Regions from separate parts of the Caballeronia sp. EK genome, predicted to be linked through region 1. Evidence: predicted binding sites of a transcription regulator. Region 1 holds the regulator's gene; each other region holds the start of a gene.

Region 1 (7,768 bases):
GCATTCTTCCGCGCGTCGACCCAGCATACGTGCCGCAGCAAGGCGACAACTTCTCGCTCTCCGACCGCGAAGCCGTCCCCGGCTCGACGATCGCACGACTCTTCGCCGAAGGTCGCGGCCTGAGCACGGTCATGTTGTGGATCGCGTTCTTCATGTGCCTCTTCATGGTCTACGCGCTGAGTTCATGGCTCACAAAGCTTATGGCGAGTGCCGGACATAGCCTCGGCTCGGCCCTCACGTTCGTGCTCGTCCTGAACTTCGGCGCGATGATCGGTGCGATCGGCGGCGGATGGCTCGCCGACCGCTTCAACATCAAATAGGTCCTCATCGCGATGTACGCGCTCGCGGCTATCTCCATCAGCCTGCTGGGCGTGAAGGTACCGATCGGTGTGCTGTTTTTCCTTGTCGGCCTGGCGGGCGCATCGACCATCGGCACGCAGATCGTCACCTATGCGTTCGCCGGCCAGTTCTATCCGATGGCCATTCGATCGACGGGCATCGGCTGGGCGTCGGGCATCGGGCGCAGCGGTGCGATTCTCGCGCCCATCGTGATCGGTTTTCTCGTGAGCCGCGCGTTGCCGCTTCAGCAGAACTTCGTCGCGATTGCCATTCCTGGCGTCATCGCGATGCTGGCGGTGTGCCTGATCGATTCGCGCCGTTCACCGCGAAAAGCTGGCGCCATTCCCGCTGCGCAGGCCGATCCGGTTTGAAGCAATTGCGCGCGCCCCGCAATCATTCCTTTCGAGGTTTCGGCTGCCGGGGCTTCTGCGGCTCGGAAGGGGCGCCGCGTTGCGTCGGCGCCCTCGTGCATGCATCCGGCGGCGTGGCATAAGGCACGTCGTCGCAGCAGCACGCGTAGACCGGAAAGCCGTACGCGTTCGTGCGGACGATGGTCGTCGGCCCGTGCAGCGGGCATACCGCTTTCATGGCGCCTCCTGAAATCCGATAGTCGACGTGTCTATCGTACACGGCGCACATCAATGCGACATCAGCACCGGCACGGTCATCGATTGCAGGAAGGTGCGCGTCGCGCCGCCGAGCACGAGTTCGCGCCAGCGCGCATGACCGTAGCCGCCCATCACGACGAGATCCGCGCCGAGATCGGCGGCGCGCGATAGGAGGATGTCGCCCGCCGATGCATCCGCGCCGCTCGCGCCCGACACGATATCGACCTCCACGCCATGCCGCGCGATGCAAGCGGCGATGTCCGCGTCCGCGATGCGTTCGTCCGCTTTCTCATCGACCCTGACGATGGTCGCGCGCCCGGCCGCCTTCAGCAATGGCAACGCGTCGTGGACCGCGCGCGCAGCTTCGCGGCCGCCATCCCACGCGATCATCGGAAACCGGCCGATGGAGGGAAAGAAACCGGTGCAGGGCACGAGCAGCACCGGACGTCCGGCGGACAGGATGAGATTTTCGCGAAAGCCGTCGCCTATATAGGACTCGGGATCGGAGGGATCGTCCTGGCCCGCGATCACGAGATCGGCGCAGCGCGCGTGATGCGGCACCGCATGATCCGCGGGTTCGGCTGGCGCGAGCCATTCGCCCGATACGCCCGCACGGTTCAATTCCGCGTGAAAGAGCCGTTCCAGCGCGCCGGCCTGTTCGCGGCGCACGGCGGCCCGCGCTTCGTAATAGGCGGCGGTGCCGGCCATCACGTTGAACGCGCGCGCGTTCGGCTCGAAAACCGAATAGAGGCCGATCACATACGCGTCGAATTGCCTCGCGAGTTGCAGCGCGGTTTCCAGACGGGGATGGGCGCGCACGCTCGTATCGAGGTGCACGAGGATCGTCTTGTAGCTCATCGAATGACTCCTGGAGTCCGCTGAGAGTTGATGGCCCCGAGTCTAAGGAGACGCCGCCGTGAGTCGCTTGACTCAGATCAACGGAAGCGGGGTCGCGCGCCGATGTGCTTGCGCTTGATTCAGGTCAATTGCGCAGACGAGCAGCGCGATAGAGTGAGTGCGTTCGCCGCGCCGTGTGCGCGAACGCATCGCACAGACGTGAAGGACGAAAGACGATGTACCGCAATATCCTGGTTGCGCTCGATGGCAGTGAATGCTCGCAACGCGCGCTCGATGAAGCGATCCGTATCGGCACGCTCGCCAGGGTGAACATCGTCTTCGTCATCGACGTGGCCGCGCTTTCGTCGTTTCCTGCGCAGTATCGCGTGAGCGTGCGCGAGGACGGCACGCGCACGCTGGAGACCGCGCAGGCGCGCGCGATCGCCGCGGGCATCGACTGCGAAACCGAACTGGCCGAAACGCGCAACGTGACCGACACGATCGCGAAATGCCTGCAGCGACGCGCGGCGCATATGCCCGCCGATCTCGTCGTGATGGGCACGCATGGCCGGACTGGATTGCGGCGGCTTGCGCTTGGCAGCGTCGCCGAAGCTTTCGTCAGACGCTCGACGTGTCCCGTGCTGCTGATGCGTGCGTCGAATGGTGAGGGCAAGGATGGGTGAGGATCAGCGGCCTGACAGGAGAAACAATCACATGGGCCTCGGAATGCAGATCGCCTACCTCGGCTTTTCCGGCTCGAACGTGATCGAACGGGAAGCGGGCGTCGAACTCGTGCGGCTTGCGGGCGTCGCGACGGATATCGTCGATTGCCGGCTCACGATCAAGGCCTGTCCCGACCCGTCCGGGCAACCCGTCTACGATGCACAACTAGTGCTTCTCACGCGCGATTCCGAGCAGGTCACGGTGCAGCGGAACACCGACGCCGATCCGACCGTGGCGATGCATCACGCCTTCGACCACGCCGTGCGAATCCTGCGCGAGCGGTATTGATCCAGATCAATACGCAGCGCGAATTCATGGCCGAGACTCAGTGGATATGCGCCGCAGGTCGAAACCATTGCGAGGTATCGGCATGAACATCACATTTCCCAGCCAGCCGCCCGTCTATCAGGGCGATGTCCCTTCACTCACGTTCGCCGCCTTCGCCGATGGCGAGCGCATCGCGTGCACCATTTCCGCCGAGGCGCTGGAAGATCACTTCGGCGCGGCGTCGTGGCGGGAGGAAGATTTACAGCAGGCTTTCGAGAGCCATCGCTCGTCGATCGAAGGGGCCGCCGAACATGTGCTGAGCCGCGTCGGCGGCACATCGGTCATGCTGCGCAGCGGATTTTTCCGCTTCCGCCAGGCACGCGCTCAGACTTCTTCGAGCCGGGCCTGATCGAGAATCCGAACGTCGCGGCCGCGCGCATCGATCACACCGGCTTTCTGCAGCCTGGAGAACATGCGGCTGACGGTTTCGATCTTCAGGCCGAGATAGCTGCCGATTTCCTCGCGCGTCATGCGCAGGACGAATTGCGCCGGCGAATAGCCGCGCGCCTTCATGCGCGTCGAGAGATTGAGCAGGAACGCCGCGACGCGCTGCTCCGCCGTCATCGTGCCGAGCATCATCATGAGGTTGGATTCGCGCACGATTTCGCCGCACATCACGCGATGCACGTGATGCTGGAGCGCTCTGACTTCGCGGCACAGCAATTCGAGCAGGTCGAACGGAATGATGCAGACGACGCTGTCTTCCAGCGCGATCGCATCGCACGTGTGACGATCGGCGCTCACGCCGTCGAGCCCGAGCGCGTCGCCCGGCAGATGAAAACCCGTGACCTGCTCGTGGCCTTCGCGGTGCATGACGACGGTCTTGAAGCACCCGCTGCGCACCGCGTAGAGACTCTGGAACGGATCGCTGCAACGGAAGAGCGTTTCGCCGCGCCGCACGGAACGCGTCGAGCAGATGATCGCGTCGAGACGTTCGTAATCGACCGGCGATAGATCCGACGGCATGCAGATGCGCTGCATCGAGCATGTCGAACAACGTGTGTTCGTGCGCTTCACCTCGGCTCTCGTGCCGAGAGTCTCTGCGCTCGCGGGAATCATGCTGCGCCTCCTGTCGAGCGGATCGCGCATCGATGCGCGATCCTGAATGCCACGCCTCGGATTATTGGCTGCTTCATCTCGAAAATAAATCGGCGCAGGCGGATCGTACTGTAGGCGTTCGGGAAGCCGTGTAGGGAAACGCTGACACGCGTCGATCGGGATCAGGCGCCGTCGTCGTCGAAGAGCTGATGGCGCACCGCGTAACGCACGAGCGCTGCTTCGTGCGGCATGCGCATCTTGTCGAGGATGCGCGCCTTGTAGGTGCTGACGGTCTTTGCGCTCACGCACAGCGCCTCGCCGATATCGCTGATCGACTCACCCGCGCACAAGCGCCGGAACACCTCGAACTCGCGGTTCGACAGACGCTGATGCGGCAGCGCGTCGGCGGGTTCGCTGAGGCTCTGCGCGAAGCGTTCGGCCATCGCGAGGCTCACGTAGACGCCGCCCGACGCGACCTTGCCGACCGCCGCGACCAGTTCCGCGCTCGCGCTTTCCTTGGTGATGTATCCCGACGCCCCCGCCTTGAAGGCGCGCGCGGCGTATTGCTGTTCAGCGTGCATGGTGAGCACGAGGATGCGCATGGCGGGCTTTTCGTCCTTGATCTGCTTGAGCAGGTCGAGGCCGCCGCGGCCCGGCATCGAGAGATCGAGCACGAGCACGTCGGCATCGGTTGCGCGTGTGAGCGCGAGGGTAGCCGGTCCGTCGCTCGCTTCGCCGGCGACCTCGAAGCCGTGTGCGTTCGCGAGAATGTGGCGCAGGCCGTCGCGCACGAGTGCATGGTCATCGGCAATCAGCACTCTTATCGTCATCGATGCGATTCCTTTTGTCGACCGACTCGCGCGGAGTTCGAGTTTACCGACGACAGCCTCGTAGCGGTTGACTCAAATCAAGGGAAGCCGTCGCCGGCGCGATGCCCGAGCGGAATCTCCGCGCGAATGCGAAAGCCTTCGCCGGGCGCGCTGCGAAACGCGATGACGCCGCCAAGTTGACGCACGCGCTCGCCCATGCCGAGCAGGCCGAACGCGCCGGCGGTGCGCCCGCGCGTGACATCGGCGCCGCAGCCGTCGTCTTCTATGGTCAGCGTGCAGCGCGACTGCGCGCAGACGATCGCGATGCGCGCCTCGCTGGCCCGCGCATGGCGCACGATGTTCGTGAGCGCTTCCTGAACCAGCCGGAAGACCGAGGTGGAGGCGGTCGTGTCGAATCCGTCTTCCTCGCCTTCGAGATCCAGATGAATCGTCAGATCGTAGCGCCGGCGAAAGTCGCAGGCGAGCCAGTCGATCGCGGCGAAGAGACCGAGGTCGTCGAGCACGGGCGGGCGCAGGCCTGCCGCGATGCGCCGCACCGATCCGATGATCGTGTCGATCTGCGCGAGCGATTGCTTCGCGATATGCGCATCGTGCGCGCCGGTGTCGAGAAGGGAGATCTGCATCTTCAGCGCGGCGAGTTGCTGGCCGAGATCGTCGTGCAATTCGCGGGCGATCGACGCGCGCTCGTTTTCGAGTGCGCTCTGAACGTGCGCGGAGAGTTCGCGCGCGTGTTGCAGTTCGGTGAGCCGCAACCGGTCGGTCATGTCGCGCGTGACCTTGGCGAAGCCGAGCAGATTGCCGTGCGCGTCGTGCAGCGCGGTGATGACGACGTTCGCCCAGAAGCGGCTCGCATCCTTGCGAATGCGCCAGCCTTCGTCTTCGACGCGCCCGGCCTGCGCCGCTATCGCGAGTTCGCTCTGCGGTTTGCCTGCCGCGATGTCCTCGGGCGGATAAAAGACGGAAAAATGACGGCCGACGATTTCCCGCGCGTCATAGCCCTTGATCCTTTTTGCGCCGTTGTTCCATGTCGCGACGTTGCCGTGCGCGTCGAGCAGGAAGATCGCATAGTCTTCGACGGCCTCCACGAGAAGCCGGAAAGACGCATCCGTTTGCAGCGAGGGCGAGAGCGGCGCGCGTGGATCGACGGGTTCGGTTGCGGGTGCGTTCGTCATCGTTGCAAGGGGCAGGCGCGCAAGCAACGTGCGACGCGTTGCAATGCTATTGCGTAGTCAGCCGGAAAGGCGGCATGGGCAGTTCGTCGCCATCGAGAAAGGCGGTCGCGCAGCGCACCGCGAAACCGAGCGCGCCGTCCTTGCTTGCGAACGCGCCGAGATTGCCGAGCGAGGTGGCGTGGCCGTCCTCTTCCAGAATCGACGCGGTCGCGACGAACGCATTGCCCACACGAGTGACGGAGGGCTGAAAAGCCGCTCCCCGATGATAGATGATCATAGATTTGACTTGTCGGAATGGTCGGAGGCGCGGGCGGCGTGCGTGCCGCGAGTTGCGCCCGGGATCAGGCGTGCTGGTCAACGCGGGCGCCGCTGGAAGGGCGCGGGTGCTGCATGGACTGCCGGTGATCGATTTCGGCCATGCCATACGCAAATGCGTAGCGGACCGCGCCGGTCGCGCTGGTGAATTCGCCGAGCATGCCGCTTGAGCGGCGCGTGCCGTCCGGTTCCCGGACGATGAGCATCGCCGCATAGCGGTCCTGCTCCAGCACGGCGGTCGCGCTCAGCACATGGCCTTTGTAGATGACATTTTCTGATTGGGTCATCGTTCTCTCAGGTTCTATGTTTTCGGTGGAGTGGCACTTGTGATGCCCTTCATTCCGTAAGCAATAAGCCTAACCGTTCAATTTTTGTCGGCTTATCCGATTTAAGCTTTTTTACTTTTCTCCGGCGTGTGCTTAACTCAGAGGGAAGGGCGCACGGGAGCGAGACCGACCGTTCCGCCAAATCCTAGCCGTCCCCCGACGATCTTTTCCCGTATTAAGCCGCCGCAGACAATAATCGCGAGCATCGGGGGCCGGCCGCTCGTCCCGAAACGGAGATCCGCAGATGAAAGGGCATTTATCGGTTGGCGTGACCGCAGTTGCCATTGCAGCGATCATCGGCGGATGCAGCGGAGGCAGTTCCAGCTCCGATCCGTCCGCGACATCCGGAGGCGCGGCATCGGCATCGTCGCCGGCTGCGGCGTCGAGTCCGGCGACGCCGGCATCGTCGGCATCATCCGCATCGTCGGCATCGCCGGCAAGCGGCGCGAGCGCACCTTCGGGCGCGAGCACGCCCGCGACGACCCGGCCGTCCGCAGCGACGCCGATGGACGTCACCACGTATCACAACGACATGCGCCGCACCGCGCAGCAGCTCGCCGAAACCAAACTCACGCTTGCCAACGTCAACAGCTCGACATTCGGCAAGCTCGGCGTCTATACCGTCGATGGCGCCGTCGATGCCCAGCCGCTCTTTCTCGGCAACGTGCCGATCGCGGGCGGCACGCATAACGTGCTGTATGTCGAAACGGAGAACGCAAGCATCTACGCGTTCGATGCCGACACGGGCACCGTGCTCTGGCACGTCTCCACGCTGCTCGCGGGCGAAGTTCCGAGCGACGATCACGGCTGCGACCAGACCACGCCGACCATCGGCATCACGGCGACGCCCGTCATCGATCGCACGCGTGGGCCGAATGGCGCGATGTATGTCGTCGGCATGTCGAAGGACAGCGGCGGCGCGTATCACCAGCGCATTCATGCAATCGACATCGCGACAGGCGCCGAGCTCTTCGGCGGCCCGACCGAAATCACCGGTTCGTATCCCGGCACCGGATCGGGCAGCGTGAACGGCGTCGTGCCCTTCACGCCCGGCCAGTACATCGAGCGCGCGTCGCTGCTGCTCATGAACGGCGTCGTCTACACGGCATGGAGCTCGCATTGCGACGCCTTGCCGTACACCGGCTGGGTCATCGGCTACAGCGCGGATACGCTCAAGCAGACAGGCATCGTCAACGTGACGCCGAACGGCCAGATGGGCGGCATCTGGATGGGCGGCGCGGGCCTCGCGTCGG
Region 2 (7,768 bases), on a different contig from region 1:
TGCGCGGCCGACGTCTCGCCCCTGGTCAATGCGGGAGTGGTCAAGTCGTACGAGGCGAGCGCCGAATTCAAGCTGATTGAGATCGATGGCGAGCGCGTCGAAATCGGCGGTTGCATGAATATGCTTACCCCTGACCGGCCGCAAACCGCCGGCACAAGCAGCATGAGCCCCAACTCCTGCCTCGTACAGGTCGAAAAGTGGAGAAGTGCCGAGGCGTTCTTGCTCGGTCGCGCAGCGTGAGGAACATAGAGTGAACAAGTGGAACCTAATTATCAAAGTTGGGCGGTGCGAAAACTGCCAGAACTGCGTTATCGCCGGGCGGGATGAGCATGTCGGCAATGACTTCCCCGGGTATGCCGCGCCCGCCGCGGCAGATGCCGTCAGCCCCCTGCGCATATTGCGCCGTGTTCAGGGCGACTCGCATATGGTAGAGACCACCTATCTGCCGGTGATGTGCAACCACTGCGACGAAGCGCCATGCATGCGGGTAGGCGGCGACGCCATTCGCAAGCGCGCCGACGGCATCGTCATCATCGATCCGGAGAAGGCGCGGGGCCGCAGAGACATCGTGAAGTCGTGCCCGTACCAAGCCATCGTCTGGAACGAAGAACTGCAACTGCCGCAGACGTGGATTTTTGATGCTCATCTGCTCGACCAGGGCTGGCCTCAGCCGCGCTGCCAGCAGTCATGCCCTACCGACGTTTTCGAGACGGTCAAGATCGATGACGCAGCGATGGCCGAAAGGGCCCGACGTGAGGGCCTCAAAGTACTACGGCCGAACTTGAGCACGCAGCCCCGTGTGTGGTACAGCGGCCTGGAGCGTTGGGAAACCTGTTTCATCGGCGCAAGCGTCAGCACTCGTATAGGCGACGTGGTCGAGTGCGTACCGGGTGCCGCGGTCGCCCTGTATGTCGGCGATCAAAAGCTGGCTGAAACCGTTTCGGACGATTTCGGTGATTTCCGGTTCGGCGGCCTGGCCAAGGGAAGTGGAATTTACCGTGTCGAAATCCGTCATGCGCTCGGCAAAGCGTGGCGGAAATGCGAGTTGGGGGAAAGCGTGTATTTGGGCGAGATCAGCCTCGCCCAGTCGACCATCGACGTGGAGCTCGCGTAATCATCGTAATCGAATGAACGACACGCGAACGCTGCTTGCCAACAGGCGTTCGTTGTTTCCCGCCGAGGAGGCTTGGTCAAATGAACACTGTTGCTCTCTCATGCGTGATGGTTCTTGGGCTACTACTCTTCGGCCTCGGGTTGTCCATCTCAGTGATGCGTTTTCGCGAAGGTACCTATATTGGCTGCGAGGCGGACCCCGCGAACCGACTACACAAGCTCATTCGAGCTCATGCCAACACAGCCGAATACGCGCCATTCCTCGCAATGCTGTTTCTCTACCTTGGCGCGCGATCGCCTTCGATGGCGGTAGAGTCGCTGATCGTCGCGGCAACCGCGTACCGCTGCGTGCTCGTCATTGGCCTTATCGCTTGGCCCACGATGGCTAAACCCAATCCCTTCCGGTTCGTTGGAGCATTTGGGACCTATGTGGCCGGTCTGGCGGTATGTGCGATGCTGCTGCGTTGAGATGCGACAGACAGACGAATTAAATTGAATTTCTCAAGCTATCAATGGATAACGAATACTTTCAGATCAGCACCGAATCCGGCATCGCACATCTACGGCTGAACCGCCCCGAGCGACTCAATGCGATGGGTCCCAGCTTCTTCACTGGGCTGCGCGACGCCGTGCTGACGCTCGATGACGCGGGCGACACCCGTGCCCTCGTCATCAGTTCCACCGGAAAACATTTTTCGGCCGGCATGGCGCTCGAGGTGTTCACCGCCACAACGGATGCGTTTGACAACAGCAGTCCACGGGCGCGGTTGGGCTTCCAGCACGCGTTGAGAAACCTGATAGATTGCTTCGACACGCTCGATCAGGTCCGGTTTCCCGTCATCTGTGCAATCCAGGGCGGGTGCATCGGCGGGGGCCTCGATCTCGCCGTCGCGTGCGACATTCGCGCGTGCACAACGGATGCATTCTTTGCTCTTCAGGAAACGCAGATCGGCATGACGGCCGACCTTGGCGTGCTCCAACGCCTGCCTAAGATCATTCCCGCCGGCGTGGCTCGTCAGATGGCTTACACCAGTGAACGGTTGAGCGCCGAGCGTGCATTGGCCGTCGGCTTGGTGAACGCCGTGTTGCCCGATGCCGAGGCGCTCCTCCGACACGCGATGGAACTGGCCCGGACCATCGCGTCCCAGTCCCCGCTAGCCGTTGCCGGGTGCAAGACTGCGATGAACTTCGCGCGCGATCATAGTACGTCTGACTCGTTGCGACATATGGCCTTACTGCAGAGCGCCATATTCGACACTCAAGATATTGCCGAAGCGATTTCGGCTTGGCATGAAGAACGACAGGGACACTTCGGCGCGCTACCGCCGCTGACACCGCGCCACCGGGGAGCGGCGGCGAAAGACGGCTCGGTGCAGTGACCTGGCTGCGTAACCGCGCGATCGGCGCACCGACTTTGGGACAGTCTTCGCCTCATTCCATTGAAGCCTGCGCAGACGCTTTGCTCCAGCGTTCAAATTCCTCGGATGCAAATAAGGATGCGTCAGGTGCAATGCTGCGCCGGAGCTTTCATCCACGGCCCGGTGCTCGATCGATGTGCCGGTGACCTGTGCGGATACCGAGCTTTGGATTGCAGGCGAATCTTCGACGAGCGGTACGGGTGGGTCGTCAAATCCGATGTCGACGACCGCGCCTCGATGGGACATCGCCGTTCAATCGATCGTCAGCACCACACGGCCGTCCACCTTGCCGTTTCTGAGATCGGTGAATACCGAATTGATGTTTTCGAGCCGGTCGGGATGAATCCGGGCGCGGACTTTGCCCTCAGCAGCGAATTCCAGCGACTCCTGCAAGTCCCGCCGCGTCCCGACGATCGAGCCCCGGACGGTAATTCCGTTGAGCACCGTCGAGAAGATCGGGAGCGGGAAATCTCCGGGAGGCAGCCTGTTCAGCGATATGGTTCCGCCGCGGCGCACCATGCCGAGCGCCTGCGCGAATGCGCTGCGCGAGACTGCCGTGACCAGTACGCCGTGTGCGCCGCCGATCTCCTTTTGGATCACGGCCGCGGGGTCATCGGTCGAGCCGTCGATGACGAGCGTCGCTCCCAGATCGCGTGCGAGCGCGAGCTTCGCGGGCTCCACGTCGATGGCGGCGACATGCAGGCCCATCGCAATGGCGTATTGAACCGCGACGTGACCAAGGCCGCCGATACCCGAGATCGCAAGCCATTGTCCGGGCCGCGTGTCGGTCATGCGAATGCCCTTGTACACGGTGACGCCAGCGCACAGGATTGGCGCGATCTCCTCGAAGCCGACTTTCGACGGCAGATGGCCGACATAGTTCGGATCAGCGAGCACGTACTCGGCGTATCCGCCGTTCACAGAATAGCCCGTGTTCTGCTGATCGTGACAGAGCGTCTCCCAGCCGCTCAGACAATGCTCGCAGCGACCGCACGCGGAGTACAGCCACGGCACGCCGACGCGATCTCCTTCCTTGACGCTCTTGACGTCGGCGCCGACGGCCGAGACATAGCCAACGCCCTCGTGCCCGGGAATGAACGGCAACGCGGGCTTGACCGGCCAGTCGCCCTCGGCTGCGTGCAGGTCGGTGTGACACACGCCTGACGCGGCGATCTTAACGAGAATCTGGCCTCGCGCGGGGGTCGGAACAGGCACCTCCTCGATGCGAAGGGGTTCGCCAAAAGCATGCACGACAGCGGCTTTCATCGACTTCGCCATGGACTTCTCCGGTGGGATGCACGACGTTGCCAGTATCGACGTCTGAGACCCGGACACCGTTGACTCAAATCAAGGAAAGTCGTTCTCTGCGACGTCTCAAGCCGGCATGTGCCAGATCAAGATTGCACAGATGCGTGCGCCATGCCACCAGGCGCTCCTAGCTCGCACTATTTGCTCTGTGCCGAACGGAGTGAGCGACGGTCTGTCGAAGAGGGGTGGTAAACACATATGAACGACCGAAACGCGTTGTAACGCCCAACGAGCCAAACGTGCTGACAGGCTTGAACCAAAACGGTACGCAGCAAGGAATGGCTTCCAACGAATAGGCGATCATGGACGATACGCCGCCAGTGCATAGGACGGGTGCGGAAGATCCGGATCGCTTGCCCAATGGGAACGCTACCCGCGCGGCGAGGCTTTTGGCGGGGTGGCTAAGGAATGCGGGCGAATGCCTGGTTTTAACGGACTGCGCGCGTGCTCGAGGCCTCAACACGGTCACCTTCAGCGCTTCACTAACCTGTTGCATTTTGGTCCAGACCGCCGCTCTAGCCAAACGAGTTTGCACCATGAGCGAAGATCATCTATGACGGGTTTCTTTAAAGGATATCTAAATATCGCAAAACGTTTGATTTATATCAATCGATTCGGTTGGGTCGTGTGACAGTCTGCAAATCAAACCAGGAGTGTTGGAGAGAGAGAGCGCATACCTGCGTTCAGCACGCGCGTTGCGCCCATCTCGTAGGATGTACTCGCGTTCATCTGGTCCAGCTTCGCCGTGGCCTGTCACGTTGCCCCGAGGCGCGAGGACGCCGCGATTGCATTAGGGTACACAGATGGGCGGGATCGCCGCATTTTCAGGGAGAGAAGCCATGGATGACACTCCGAAAGAAGCTAAAAACGGCGATTCGGCGAAGCTCAGCACGCACGCGTATTTGAAGGACCTGCGCCGGCTCCATGGCGAATTGGTCAAGATGCAGGAATGGGTCGTGCATAGCGGCGCGAAAATCTGCGTCTTGTTCGAGGGACGCGACGGTGCGGGCAAGGGCGGAACAATCAAAGCGATCACCGAGCGCGTTAGCCCACGCATTTTCCGGGTCATCGCGCTGCCCGCGCCCACCGCTCGCGAAAAGAGCCAGATGTACATGCAACGCTATGTTCCGCACCTGCCGGCGGCTGGCGAGGTCGTGATTTTCGACCGCAGCTGGTACAACCGCGCGGGCGTTGAGCGCGTGATGGGTTTCTGCACGGAGTGTGAGGTGCAGGAGTTCCTGTTTGCGACGCCGCTCGTCGAGCGCGCCATCATTGATTCGGGGGTTATCCTGATCAAGTACTGGCTGGAGGTCAGTCCTGCGGAGCAGACACGGCGCCTCGAAGCGCGCATATACGATGAGCGTAAGGTTTGGAAGCTCTCGCCGATGGACCTCGAATCGTATCGGCGATGGTACGACTATTCGAAGGCACGCGACGAAATGTTCGCGAAGACTGACACTGAATTTTCACCGTGGTATGTAGCCCGCTCCGACGACAAGAAGCGGGCCCGCCTGACTATCATCCGCCATCTGCTCAGCAAGGTACCTTACGAGAGCGTGCCGCGGGAACACGTGAAGTTGCCGCAGCGGCGGAGCGCGGGAGACTTTCTCGAACCGGACTACCCCTACAGGTTCGTGCCCGTCGCCGCGCACGGAACCGAGGAACGCACACAAAAATCGCCTGTGAGGAAAAAGGCCAAATCGGCCCACTAGCCGCCTCCCGACGCTCGCCTTCGACCATCGGCTTGCAAGCGAACCCATACGCGATGCGGGGGATGCGCCGGCATTTCTTAAGCGTTGTTGCACGCCGGCGCCTGATAAATTTTGAGGAATTCCGCATTGCCTCCGGCGGGGAACCGGGATCGGTTAAGTCGCCTGAAATGCCGATAACGTGCGCTTGGATGCGCCCTATGACGCGTCGACGCCTGGTGCCATACTTGCAACGATGGTGTTTGCTTTCTGCGCGTTGCTCCTCGATGGGATGCTGTCGGGCGACGACGTGATGATCTTCTGGGAGAACTGGGAAATGCAGCACTAACTGGTGGAAAACACCCTAACGCTGGCAGACGAAGCATCCGGACGATGATCGGGAGTCCGCGTGACTATGGGAAAAGATTCATCAACACATTCGTCTAGCGGGTTTCGTATTGCGGTCCTTGAGTGGGTCCGCGATTATCGGAAGGAGTGGATCAAGCCGGATATCATTGCCGGCGTGACGGCTGCGGCGGTCGTACTTCCGAAGGCCTTGGCGTACGTGACAGTCGCCGGGCTGCCAGTGCAGGTCGGGCTGTATACCGCGTTCCTTCCGATGGTGATCTACGCGATCTTGGGATCGTCGCGGCCGCTCAGCGTGAGCACAAGCGCAACCATCGCCATCCTCTCCGCAGCGGCCCTCGCCCGTGTGGTTCCGGATGGAGCGACGGCAGAACTCCTGACGGCCTCTGCAACCCTGACGCTACTGGTCGGGGCCATCCTCACGCTCGCCGCACTTCTGCGGCTCGGATTCATTGCCAACTTCATTTCTGATCCTGTGCTGACTGGATTCAAGGCTGGTGTCGCGGTCGTAATCGTGCTGGATCAGTTGCCGAAGCTGCTTGGCATTCACTTTCCCAAGGGGGCGTTTTTACACAACCTGCTGGCTACCGTCATGGGTATCCCGCACGCGTCAGCGGCTACGGTCGCTGTTGGGGCGATGACGGTGGGCATTCTCGTCGCCATGGAGCGTGTCTTTCCACGAGCGCCCGCGCCGCTAATTGCGGTAGCAGGTGGAATCGGCAGCTTGAGCCTGCTCGACTTGCAGCTTCACGGGGTCGACATTGTCGGCCATGTGCCGACGGGCTTCCCTTCCGTCACCGTGCCGGACCTGTCGCTTGTCGCGTCGCTTGTGCCCGCTGCAGCCGGCATTGCACTGATGAGCTTTACCGAAACGATCGCGTCCGGGCGAGCATTCGTTGCGAGCGAAGAACCTGCGCCACAGGCGGATCGAGAGTTGCTGGCGATCGGACTTGCCAATGTGGGCGGCGCACTTCTAGGCTCCATGCCCGCGGGCGGAGGCACGTCCCAGACGGCCGTGAACCGTCTTGTGGGCGCTCGCAGTCAGCTTGCCGAACTGGTCACGGCAGCCCTCACGCTCGGTACGATGCTGGTGCTTGCGCCCTTTATCGGAATGATGCCGCACGCCACGCTGGCAGCGGTTGTTATCGTCTATTCGATCGGCCTGATCAAGCCATCGGAATTTCGCGCGATTATCGTCGTACGCCGCACGGAGTTCGTGTGGGCGCTCGTTGCGGCCGGCGGAGTCGTGCTCTTCGGGACCTTGCTGGGCATCTTGATCGCTATCGTCGTGTCCCTCCTGGCGCTTGCTTACCAGACGTCCGATCCCCCGGTATATGTGCTGCACCGCAAGCTTGGCACGAACGTCTTTCGCCCGGTATCCGCAGAGCACCCTGACGACGAGGCTTTTCCAGACCTCCTGTTATTAAGGCCGGAAGGGCCAATTTTCTTTGCCAATGCCGAGCGCGTCGGCCAAAAGATCCGCACGCTGATCGAGCAAACTCATCCGCGGATCGTTGTGCTCCATTTGCGCGCCGTAATCGATCTTGAGTACACGGCGCTCAAGATGCTCACGGATGCTGAAAAGGAGCTTCGCAGGCAAGGTATAGCGCTCTGGCTCGTGGGTCTCAATCCGGGCGTACTGGCAATGGTGCAGCATTCACCGCTGGGCGAGACGCTCGGGCGCGACCGGATGTTCTTCAATCTGGATCTGGCGCTTGCGGCATGGCAGGCGCAGCAACCACCGGGATCCGTGCGGGACCGACGCCCTGAGTTTGCCGTCGGCGTCTGGTCCCTCCCGCGCGGGTGCTGCTCGATCACGCGGCGGTGAGATGACCGCCGACTTATGCGAAATCGAACCGTCGCCGTTGCGCATCC
Region 3 (7,768 bases), on a different contig from region 1:
CTGCGTGACGAGCCGATGCACGCGCGAGCGCGCATCGAGCGCCCGCAGCGCGTGATGCGCGGCGTTCGGCTGCGCGTTCTGCACGACCGGCCAGCCGATGAGACTGCGCGCCCAATAGCGGCGGCGCGCGTACTCCGAGCCGAGAAAGTCTTTCAGCAATATCGGCGCACGGCCCTTGCGTTGGCCTTCGCGGTCGCGATAACAGGGAATGCCCGACTCGGTGCTGATGCCCGCTCCCGACAGTACGAAAAGCCGCGGATGCCGCTCGACGAATTCATGAAGCTGCTGCACGTGCCGTCCTTTTTGCGTGTTTTGCGGGGTTCGCTCTGGTGGAAATATAGAGCGAAACCGCACGCGCCGCTGGCCGCGATTCTGGCCTTACCACTTTTTAGATATCGAAATTGGCTTGACCAAATCGCCGGGCATCGTTAGATTGTCGGACGCCCCACTCCAAAGACACCACGAGACAAAAGCATGCTGACCGTCATCTGCGAAACGCCCGGAACCCTGAAAGCCGAACAGCGCGAGAAGCCGCGGCGCGGCGAGAACGAAGTGCTGTTGCGCGTGAAGCGCGTCGGCGTGTGCGGCACGGACCTGCACATCTTCACCGGCAATCAGCCCTATCTCTCGTATCCGCGAGTGATGGGCCACGAGTTGTCCGGCGTGATCGAGGAAGCGGACCCGGCGAGCGGCCTGAAGGCGGGCGACACCGTCTACGTGATGCCCTATCTGTCGTGCGGCGAGTGCATCGCGTGCCGTCAGGGCAAGACCAACTGCTGCGTGAACATCCAGGTGCTCGGCGTGCATCGCGACGGCGCGTTCACCGAATATCTGAATCTGCCCGCGCAATTCGTCCACAAGGCCGAGGGCGTCACGCTCGATCAGGCCGCGATGATCGAATTCCTCGCGATCGGCGCGCACGCCGTGCGCCGCGCGGACGTGAAGCCGGGTCAGCGCGTGCTGGTCGTCGGCACGGGTCCGATCGGCATGGCGGCCATCACGTTCTCGCGTCTGCGCGGCGCGAACGTGACCGCGCTCGACACCCGCGAAGATCGCCTCGCGTTCTGCAAGCGCGAGCTGAAAGTGGATGCCACCGTGCAGATCGGCGAGCACGACAAGGCAGCGCTATCGACGCTCACGAACGGCGAATTCTTCGATGTGGTCTTCGACGCGACCGGCAATTCGCGCGCGATGGAACGCGGCTTCGAGTTCATCGCGCACGGCGGGAAGTACGTGCTGGTGTCGATCGTTCCGGATCGCATCTCGTTCGCCGATCCCGAGTTCCACAAGCGCGAGGCGACGCTGCTCGCGAGCCGCAACGCGACGCCCGAAGACTTCGAGACCGTGCTCGCGGCGATGCGCAAGGGCGAAGTGCCCACCGATGCGCTCAACACGCATCGCCTGACGTTGAGTGATGTGCCCGAGCAATTCGCGTCGCTGCTCGATCCGAAGGCGGGCGTCGTGAAGGCGATCGTCGAGTGCTGATGGTTTGATCAGGGCGCGCCGCGTGCAAAGCGCGGCCGCCCTTGCGCGTCGTGCCAGGGCTCGGCGCTCTTGCACCAGATTTCGTACTGCGGCGGATAAAGACCGGTCTCGTCGAAGATGCCGGTCGGCACTTCGATCTCATCGACGCCATCGAACGCCAGATAGACCGGCGAGCCGCACGACGGACAGTGATGGCGTTTGCCTGTCGTCGAACTTTCCCATGCCACCGTGTCGCCCGTGACCTGAAACGCGTCGCGCGGAAAGATCGCATAGACGCCGAACGGCGCGCCGTGAATGCGCCGGCACGTCATGCAGTGGCACAAATTCACTTCCTTCGGTTCGCCCAGCACACGCACGCGCACCGCGCCGCATGCGCATCCGCCTTCGTGGGTCGGCTGGGCATTCATGCGGCGCTGTGACGGTTCATCGCGTGAAGTAGCCGCGATTCTGCATGCACTCGCTGTACGCGCGCCAGTAGCGCGTCATCGGCGGTTCGGGCGGCGGCAGCGGCGGCATCTTCATGTCGCCGCCGTAGATCGCATCCGATGCGCCGGACGCGCCAGCCGCCATCGATGCGGGCACCGCAGGCATGCCGGGCATCGGACCGGACGCGCCGGGCAATCCGGACGCACCCGAGACTCTCCCCGGCGGCAAGCTCGATGCCGCGATCGCCGCCGAAGCACCCGATGCCGGCGCGGCAGCGGAAGCCGCGAGTGCTCCCGACGCGCCCGCCGGCAAAGGCGGTTCGAGCGGACGCGGCGGCGTCAGCACGCGCGTTTCGCGCTGGGCGTCGCGTGGCGGCGTCTGTGGCTCGCGCGCGACGTTCACCTTGGTCGTCTGATTGGCATAACCGTAGCAGGCGGCGTTATCGACCGATTGCTGCCACGCGCTCTGGCTGCGTCCGGGCAGGGCGAGCGGCTGTTGCGCGGCGGCGGCGCCACACGCCGCGAGCAGAGCGATTCCCGCGTAAGTGGAAGGTCTCATTGGCTTGCAGTTCCCCGATGCGGTTTTATTAGTCGTTGCAGCTCACGCACCGTTCGCGCATGCGCGAGCGGCGCGAGTCTGCGCCGGGCCTGCTGCAAAGGATACCGCGACCGCGAAACCGTCCACGCCAGAAGCACCGGTATCTTCCGCCAATTTCCAGACGGAACGCGGGGCGGCGCACACTCGCCGGGAAAACGCGCGCGTCAGAACTTCATGCCGACGCCGATACCCACGACCCACGGATCGATCTTGAGCGAGCCGAGATCGGCGCCGTCCGCCGACGCGCTCGTGCGCATCCAGATCTTCTTCAGGTCCGCGTTGACGAAGAGATTCTTCGCGACCTGCACATCGACGCCCGCCTGCAACGCCGGGCCGAAGCTGCTGTGTCTGATCGACACCGGCGTGTCGCCCGCCTTCAGCTTGTCGTTATAGAAAACCGTGTAGTTCACCCCCGCGCCGACATACGGACGCACACGGCCCGCGTGATTGAAGTGATATTGCAGGAGCAGCGTCGGCGGCAGCACGTTCACGCCGCCAAGCCCGCCGATATTCGACGTCACCTGATGCCGCGACGTGGCAAGAATCAGTTCGACGCCGATCTCGTCGCGGATCATGTAGGTGAAATCGAGTTCGGGCACGATCGCGTTGTTCACATCGACACCGAGCGTGCCGAGCGCGCCGCCCGCGTGCACATCCGGCTGGATGCTGATCGCGCGCAGGCGCACCAGAATGTCGCCCGCGTGAATGCCGCTCATCGAATCGCTCGACGGTGCGTCGCCCGCCGCGTGCGCCCTGCCCGCAAACAAGGACGCGCATGCCATCACCATTGCCCCGAAGACTTTCTTCATTTCTATCTTTCCCACGTTAAATACGGGGATTCTCGCGGGCGGGCGCGCACGCGCCATTGACCGGGCTCAACGCATAAGCACGCGCGCACAGCCAACGGCGACAAGGCTTGAGCAACGACAATCGTGCGGTCGAACGCCGCAAGCGGCGGGTCCGCGCTTTGCTAGATCAAGGGAAAGTACAAGGGATAAACGGAGGCCGCAGATGAGACCCACAATCGGCACACTCGGGCGCATGACGGGGATTCTGCTCGGCGGCACGCTGGCCGTCGTGGCGAGCGCTCAGCAAGCGCCGCAAAAACCGAAACAGCTCCAATACGACAGCACGCCCGCGTATCAGGAGAAAAACGTCACGCCGCCTGCGACTGCGGCCGCGAACGCGAGCGATGCGCTCAAGACACGTCCGGGCAAGACGTCATCGGGCAAAGGCGCCGCGCCCGACCGGCCGAACGGAATCGGCTTCGATGCGGGCGCAAGCGGCATGGGCAAGAAGCAATAAGGTTACGCGTCGGCGGGCTTGTCGGGCCACGGCCATGTCGAATAGCGCGATGGCTTCTCGGACTTGGCCTTGCCCTTCTGCTTCTGAGGAGCGGGTGCGGAAGCGGGAACGGGAGCCGGAGTGCTCGCCGCATGCGCAGGCTCCGCGCTCTCCGCAATCTCCGGCAACGCCTCGCCGAACCACGGCACTTCCTTGCGACGCTCTTCCACGTACGCACCCCAGCCTTTTGCGTTGTCCGCGAAGAGATCGTGCTTCACGGTGTTGGCGAGCAGCGGGCGATTGAGCGTTTCGTCGAGGAGGGCTTTCGGCCACACGAAGAACGCGCCCGATGCACGGCGGATGAAATCGCGCGGCGCCATCTTCGGGTCGATGAAGCCGAGCAGCGTGAAGCCTGCAAGCGCCTCGTTGCCCTTCACCGCTTCGCCGATGCTCGCGTATTCGTCGGCGCATTGGCTCAGGCAAAACACCGACTCAAGCACGTCGCCGAGGTGCAGCAGCAACGCGCGTCGTTCGTAGGGATCTTGCATGGCGGTCTCATGTTTCGTCATTCGCTGTTCCGATATGTCGAGGGTGGATTCTGCGGCGCGCGCACACTGCCGCACGTGCCGCGTTCATCACGAATTTTAACGAACTCGGCGTGACACGTCGGCGCGCGATTCCGCCAGTCACTTCGTAAAGCGCGTGCGAAAACTCAGCCGATAGTCGTTCGGCGACACGCCGAGCCGCCGCGTGAACACGAGCCGCATGCGATCCGCCGTGCCGAACCCGCAATCGTAGGCGACGGTTTTCAGCGGCGTGTCGCTACTTTCGAGCACATTGCGGGCCGCGTCGACACGCGCGCGTTCGACGAACTCATGCGGCGTCATCTGCGCGAGCTGCACGAAGGCGCGCGCGAAGTTGCGCTCGCTCATGCCGGCGACGCTCGCCAGTTGCGCGACCGACAGCCGCTCGCCGATATGCTCCATCACATACGCCTGCACTTTCGCGACCGGCGATGTTTCGTCGGCGGGCGCGCTCAGATACGGGCTGAATTGCGACTGGCCGCCGCGCCGCTGCGCGAACACGACGAGGCGCTTCGCGACCGCTAGCGCGACCTGCGCGCCGTGATCTTCGGCGACGAGCGCGAGCGCGACATCGATGCCCGCCGTCACGCCCGCCGACGTGACGAGCCTGCCGTCGCGCATGTAGATGCGATCCAGCTCGACGCGTGCGCGAGGAAAACGCTCCGCGAGGCGCGGAGCGTTCTGCCAGTGCGTAGTCACATCGCGGCCGTCGAGCAGGCCCGCGTGTCCGAGCGCGAACGCGCCCGTGCAGATCGAGCCGTAGCGCTCGCAGTGCGATGCGACATCGGCGAGCCAGGCGGTCAGACGGGGATCGGGATCATCGACGGGAAGCGCCGGGCCGCCCGCGACGAGCGCGGTGCCGTAGCGCCGGTCCGCTTCGTCGAAAGACAGATCCGCGACGAGCCGCGTGCCGTTCGAGGCGCGCACGATGCGCTCTTCCGGACCGACGAGCGTGATCTCGTATGCGCTCGATGGCGCAATGAAGCCGTTCGCTTCCGCGAACACATCGACGGGACCGGCCACATCGAGCGCCTGCACGCCCTGGAAGATTGCGATCGCAACTGTACGCATCGAATGGAAGGTCCGTGATGAGCCCACATGGCAGAAGACGGCGTGCGCCTGGCAGGGTTCGACGCGTCGTTTCGATTGAGACGTGAAGGCGTTTTGACGAGACTAAAGGCATCCGACGCGCTGCGCGATTTTAACAACGCACAGGCATTCGCGTCTTCGATCGACCCTTATCACGGAGCCATACTCATGAGCGAAATCATCGCAGGCATCAGGATTCCCGACAGCCAGATGGCACGCGAAGCCACGCAACTCGTGCGCGATACCGAGCCCGATCTGCTCTATAACCATTCGCGTCGCGTGTTCCTGTTCGGCGCGCTCGCGGGCGAACGCAAGCAACTGAAATACGATCCCGAACTGCTCTACATCGGCGCGATGTTCCATGACATGGGACTGACCGAAGCGTACAGCAGCGCGCACGATCGCTTCGAAGTCGACGGCGCGAACGCCGCGCGCGATTTCCTGCGTCAGCATGGCATCGGCGAATACGAGATCGAGCAGGTGTGGGACGCGATCGCGCTGCATACGACGCCCGGCATTCCGCAGTACAAGAAGCCGGTGGTCGCGCTCGTCACGGCGGGTGTCGAGATGGACGTGCTCGGTCTCGCCTACGACGAGTTCAGCGCGGACCAGCGGCGTCTCGTGGTCGCCGCGCATCCGCGCGAGACGAACTTCAAGGAAGGCATCATCGATGCATTCGCCAAAGGCACGATCGGCAAGCCCGAATCGACCTTCGGCAACGTCAAGGCCGATGTGCTCGCGTTGAAGGACCCGAACTACCGGCGGCTGAATTTCTGCAGCATCATCCTGGGTTCGGCATGGAACGATCAGCCGCACGATCACGCGACGTGCCGCGATCCGGCGCATCGTCACGCGTAATTCAGCGGCAGATGCGATACGGTCCCATGTCGACGTGAAAGTGCGTCTCGTGCAGCGCGTTGTAATCGGGACCTAACGTGGTTGCGAATGCTTGGCATGCGCCTTCGTGAACGCGGCGCAGAAACTGTCCGTCGGGCGAGGCCGCATCGTCCCAGCGCGCGAGCGTGATGCGGCGTCCGTCATCCAGCACGAAGCCCGTGAGATCGATGGCGTTCGCGCTCGCATGCTGGCTCAACGCGGCGTCCTGCTGATGATTCACGTTGCGGCACGCATAGCTCCCGACATGCTCGATGCGCGCGACGCGCTCGCCGTAGATATCGAGCGCGGCGGGCTGAAGATACTGATGTTCGAAGTACGCGATGCCGAGCGCGAGCGGACACGTCGCGAGAAACGGCGAACTGAAGCGCAGGTCTTCCGTCTGCGTGACGCGCACCACGTCTTTGAGCGCACAACCGCCCTGCCCCGTTGCATCGGCCATTTCGCGATAGACGAGACCGGAGCGCGCGAGCGCGGCGTCGCAGAGTTGCGCGTCGTGCATCGTGCGCCATAACCTGAAGCGCGTGAGCGGACCTTGCGGCGCGCGCACATCGAGCGGTGCGAAGGGATCGTAGCGCTCGGGCAACACGATGCGCTTTGAATAGATCGCGTAGCCGAACATCGCCGCGCCGGCGAGCGACACCAGCAGCAGCCACGCGACGATGCGCACGATCACGCGTCGTCGGTTGCATGCGCGGCGTTCACGCGCTCGGCGAGTTTCGCGTCGTAACTCGAATGCACGTGCACGCGCTTTTTCTCGGGATACGCATACGAATAGGCCTTGCGCAACGCGAGCGACGCTTCATGAAAGCCCGACAGAATGAGCTTTTGCTTGTTCGGATAGTTGGCGATATCGCCGACCGCGAAGATGCCTGGCCGCGACGATTCATAGTTCGACGTATCCACTTCGATGCGTCCGCCGCGCACATCGAGATTCCACGTGGCGATCGGCCCGAGTTCCGACACGAGACCGTAGAGCGCGACGATCTTGTCCACGGCGATATCGGTCGAGCCTTCCACCTGCTTGATGCGCACACCGCGCAGCGTGTTATCGGGTGCATCGAGCGATTCGATCATGCCGACGACGAATTCCATCTCGCCTGCTTCGACTGCGCGCTTCATGGTCGCGACCGAGTTCGCCGCCGCCGAAAAGCCGTTACGCCGATGCACGAGCGTGAGTTTCTTCGCGATGCCTTTCAACGCGAGCGCCCAGTCGAGCGCCGAATCGCCGCCGCCCGCGACGATGACCGCCTTGTCCGCGAAATCCGCTGCGCGCAAGACGCTGTAGTGCACGTCCTTGCCTTCGAGCGCGGCGGCTTCGGGCAATTGCAGCCGCTGCGGCACGAACGCGCCGTTGCCCGCGGCGATCAGGATCGCGGCGCAGTCGAACGTCATGCCGCGTTCGGTCG

The links. The regulator FNR, encoded in region 1, switches genes on or off when oxygen is low (the NO sensors DNR and NnrR bind a similar motif). The targets are predictions, from matches to a motif close to TTGATNNNNATCAA.
Region 2: a site for FNR is predicted at 3,869-3,882, ahead of adhP (alcohol dehydrogenase AdhP). Genes of this name have one in related genera too.
Region 3: a site for FNR is predicted at 3,374-3,387, ahead of IAG25_RS18940 (OmpW/AlkL family protein). Genes of this name have one in related genera too.

Annotation. Positions count from the first base shown of each region.
Region 1 is NZ_JACSUE010000002.1:885,348-893,115, reverse strand. It holds partial or broken gene IAG25_RS08495 (MFS transporter) at 1-710, shown strand, start outside; gene IAG25_RS08490 (hypothetical protein) at 733-927, opposite strand; gene IAG25_RS08485 (universal stress protein) at 978-1,805, opposite strand; gene IAG25_RS08480 (universal stress protein) at 2,021-2,467, shown strand; gene IAG25_RS08475 (hypothetical protein) at 2,499-2,795, shown strand; gene IAG25_RS08470 (DUF1488 domain-containing protein) at 2,878-3,183, shown strand; gene fnr (fumarate/nitrate reduction transcriptional regulator Fnr) at 3,159-3,893, opposite strand; gene IAG25_RS08460 (response regulator) at 4,055-4,702, opposite strand; gene IAG25_RS08455 (PAS domain-containing sensor histidine kinase) at 4,780-5,874, opposite strand; gene IAG25_RS08450 (hypothetical protein) at 5,921-6,151, opposite strand; gene IAG25_RS08445 (hypothetical protein) at 6,216-6,476, opposite strand; gene IAG25_RS08440 (PQQ-binding-like beta-propeller repeat protein) at 6,760-7,768, shown strand, end outside.
Region 2 is NZ_JACSUE010000025.1:24,968-32,735, forward strand. It holds gene IAG25_RS37800 (molybdopterin-dependent oxidoreductase) at 1-240, shown strand, start outside; gene IAG25_RS37805 (4Fe-4S dicluster domain-containing protein) at 251-1,114, shown strand; gene IAG25_RS37810 (MAPEG family protein) at 1,195-1,581, shown strand; gene IAG25_RS37815 (enoyl-CoA hydratase-related protein) at 1,626-2,492, shown strand; gene adhP (alcohol dehydrogenase AdhP) at 2,784-3,809, opposite strand; gene ppk2 (polyphosphate kinase 2) at 4,679-5,551, shown strand; gene IAG25_RS37830 (hypothetical protein) at 5,736-5,876, shown strand; gene IAG25_RS37835 (SulP family inorganic anion transporter) at 5,943-7,721, shown strand.
Region 3 is NZ_JACSUE010000006.1:96,826-104,593, reverse strand. It holds gene IAG25_RS18960 (NAD-dependent protein deacetylase) at 1-339, opposite strand, end outside; gene IAG25_RS18955 (zinc-binding alcohol dehydrogenase family protein) at 475-1,485, shown strand; gene IAG25_RS18950 (GFA family protein) at 1,494-1,892, opposite strand; gene IAG25_RS18945 (hypothetical protein) at 1,909-2,469, opposite strand; gene IAG25_RS18940 (OmpW/AlkL family protein) at 2,673-3,290, opposite strand; gene IAG25_RS18935 (hypothetical protein) at 3,520-3,813, shown strand; gene IAG25_RS18930 (hypothetical protein) at 3,816-4,340, opposite strand; gene IAG25_RS18925 (GlxA family transcriptional regulator) at 4,479-5,447, opposite strand; gene IAG25_RS18920 (HD domain-containing protein) at 5,634-6,323, shown strand; gene IAG25_RS18915 (extensin-like domain-containing protein) at 6,325-7,035, opposite strand; gene IAG25_RS18910 (NAD(P)/FAD-dependent oxidoreductase) at 7,032-7,768, opposite strand, start outside.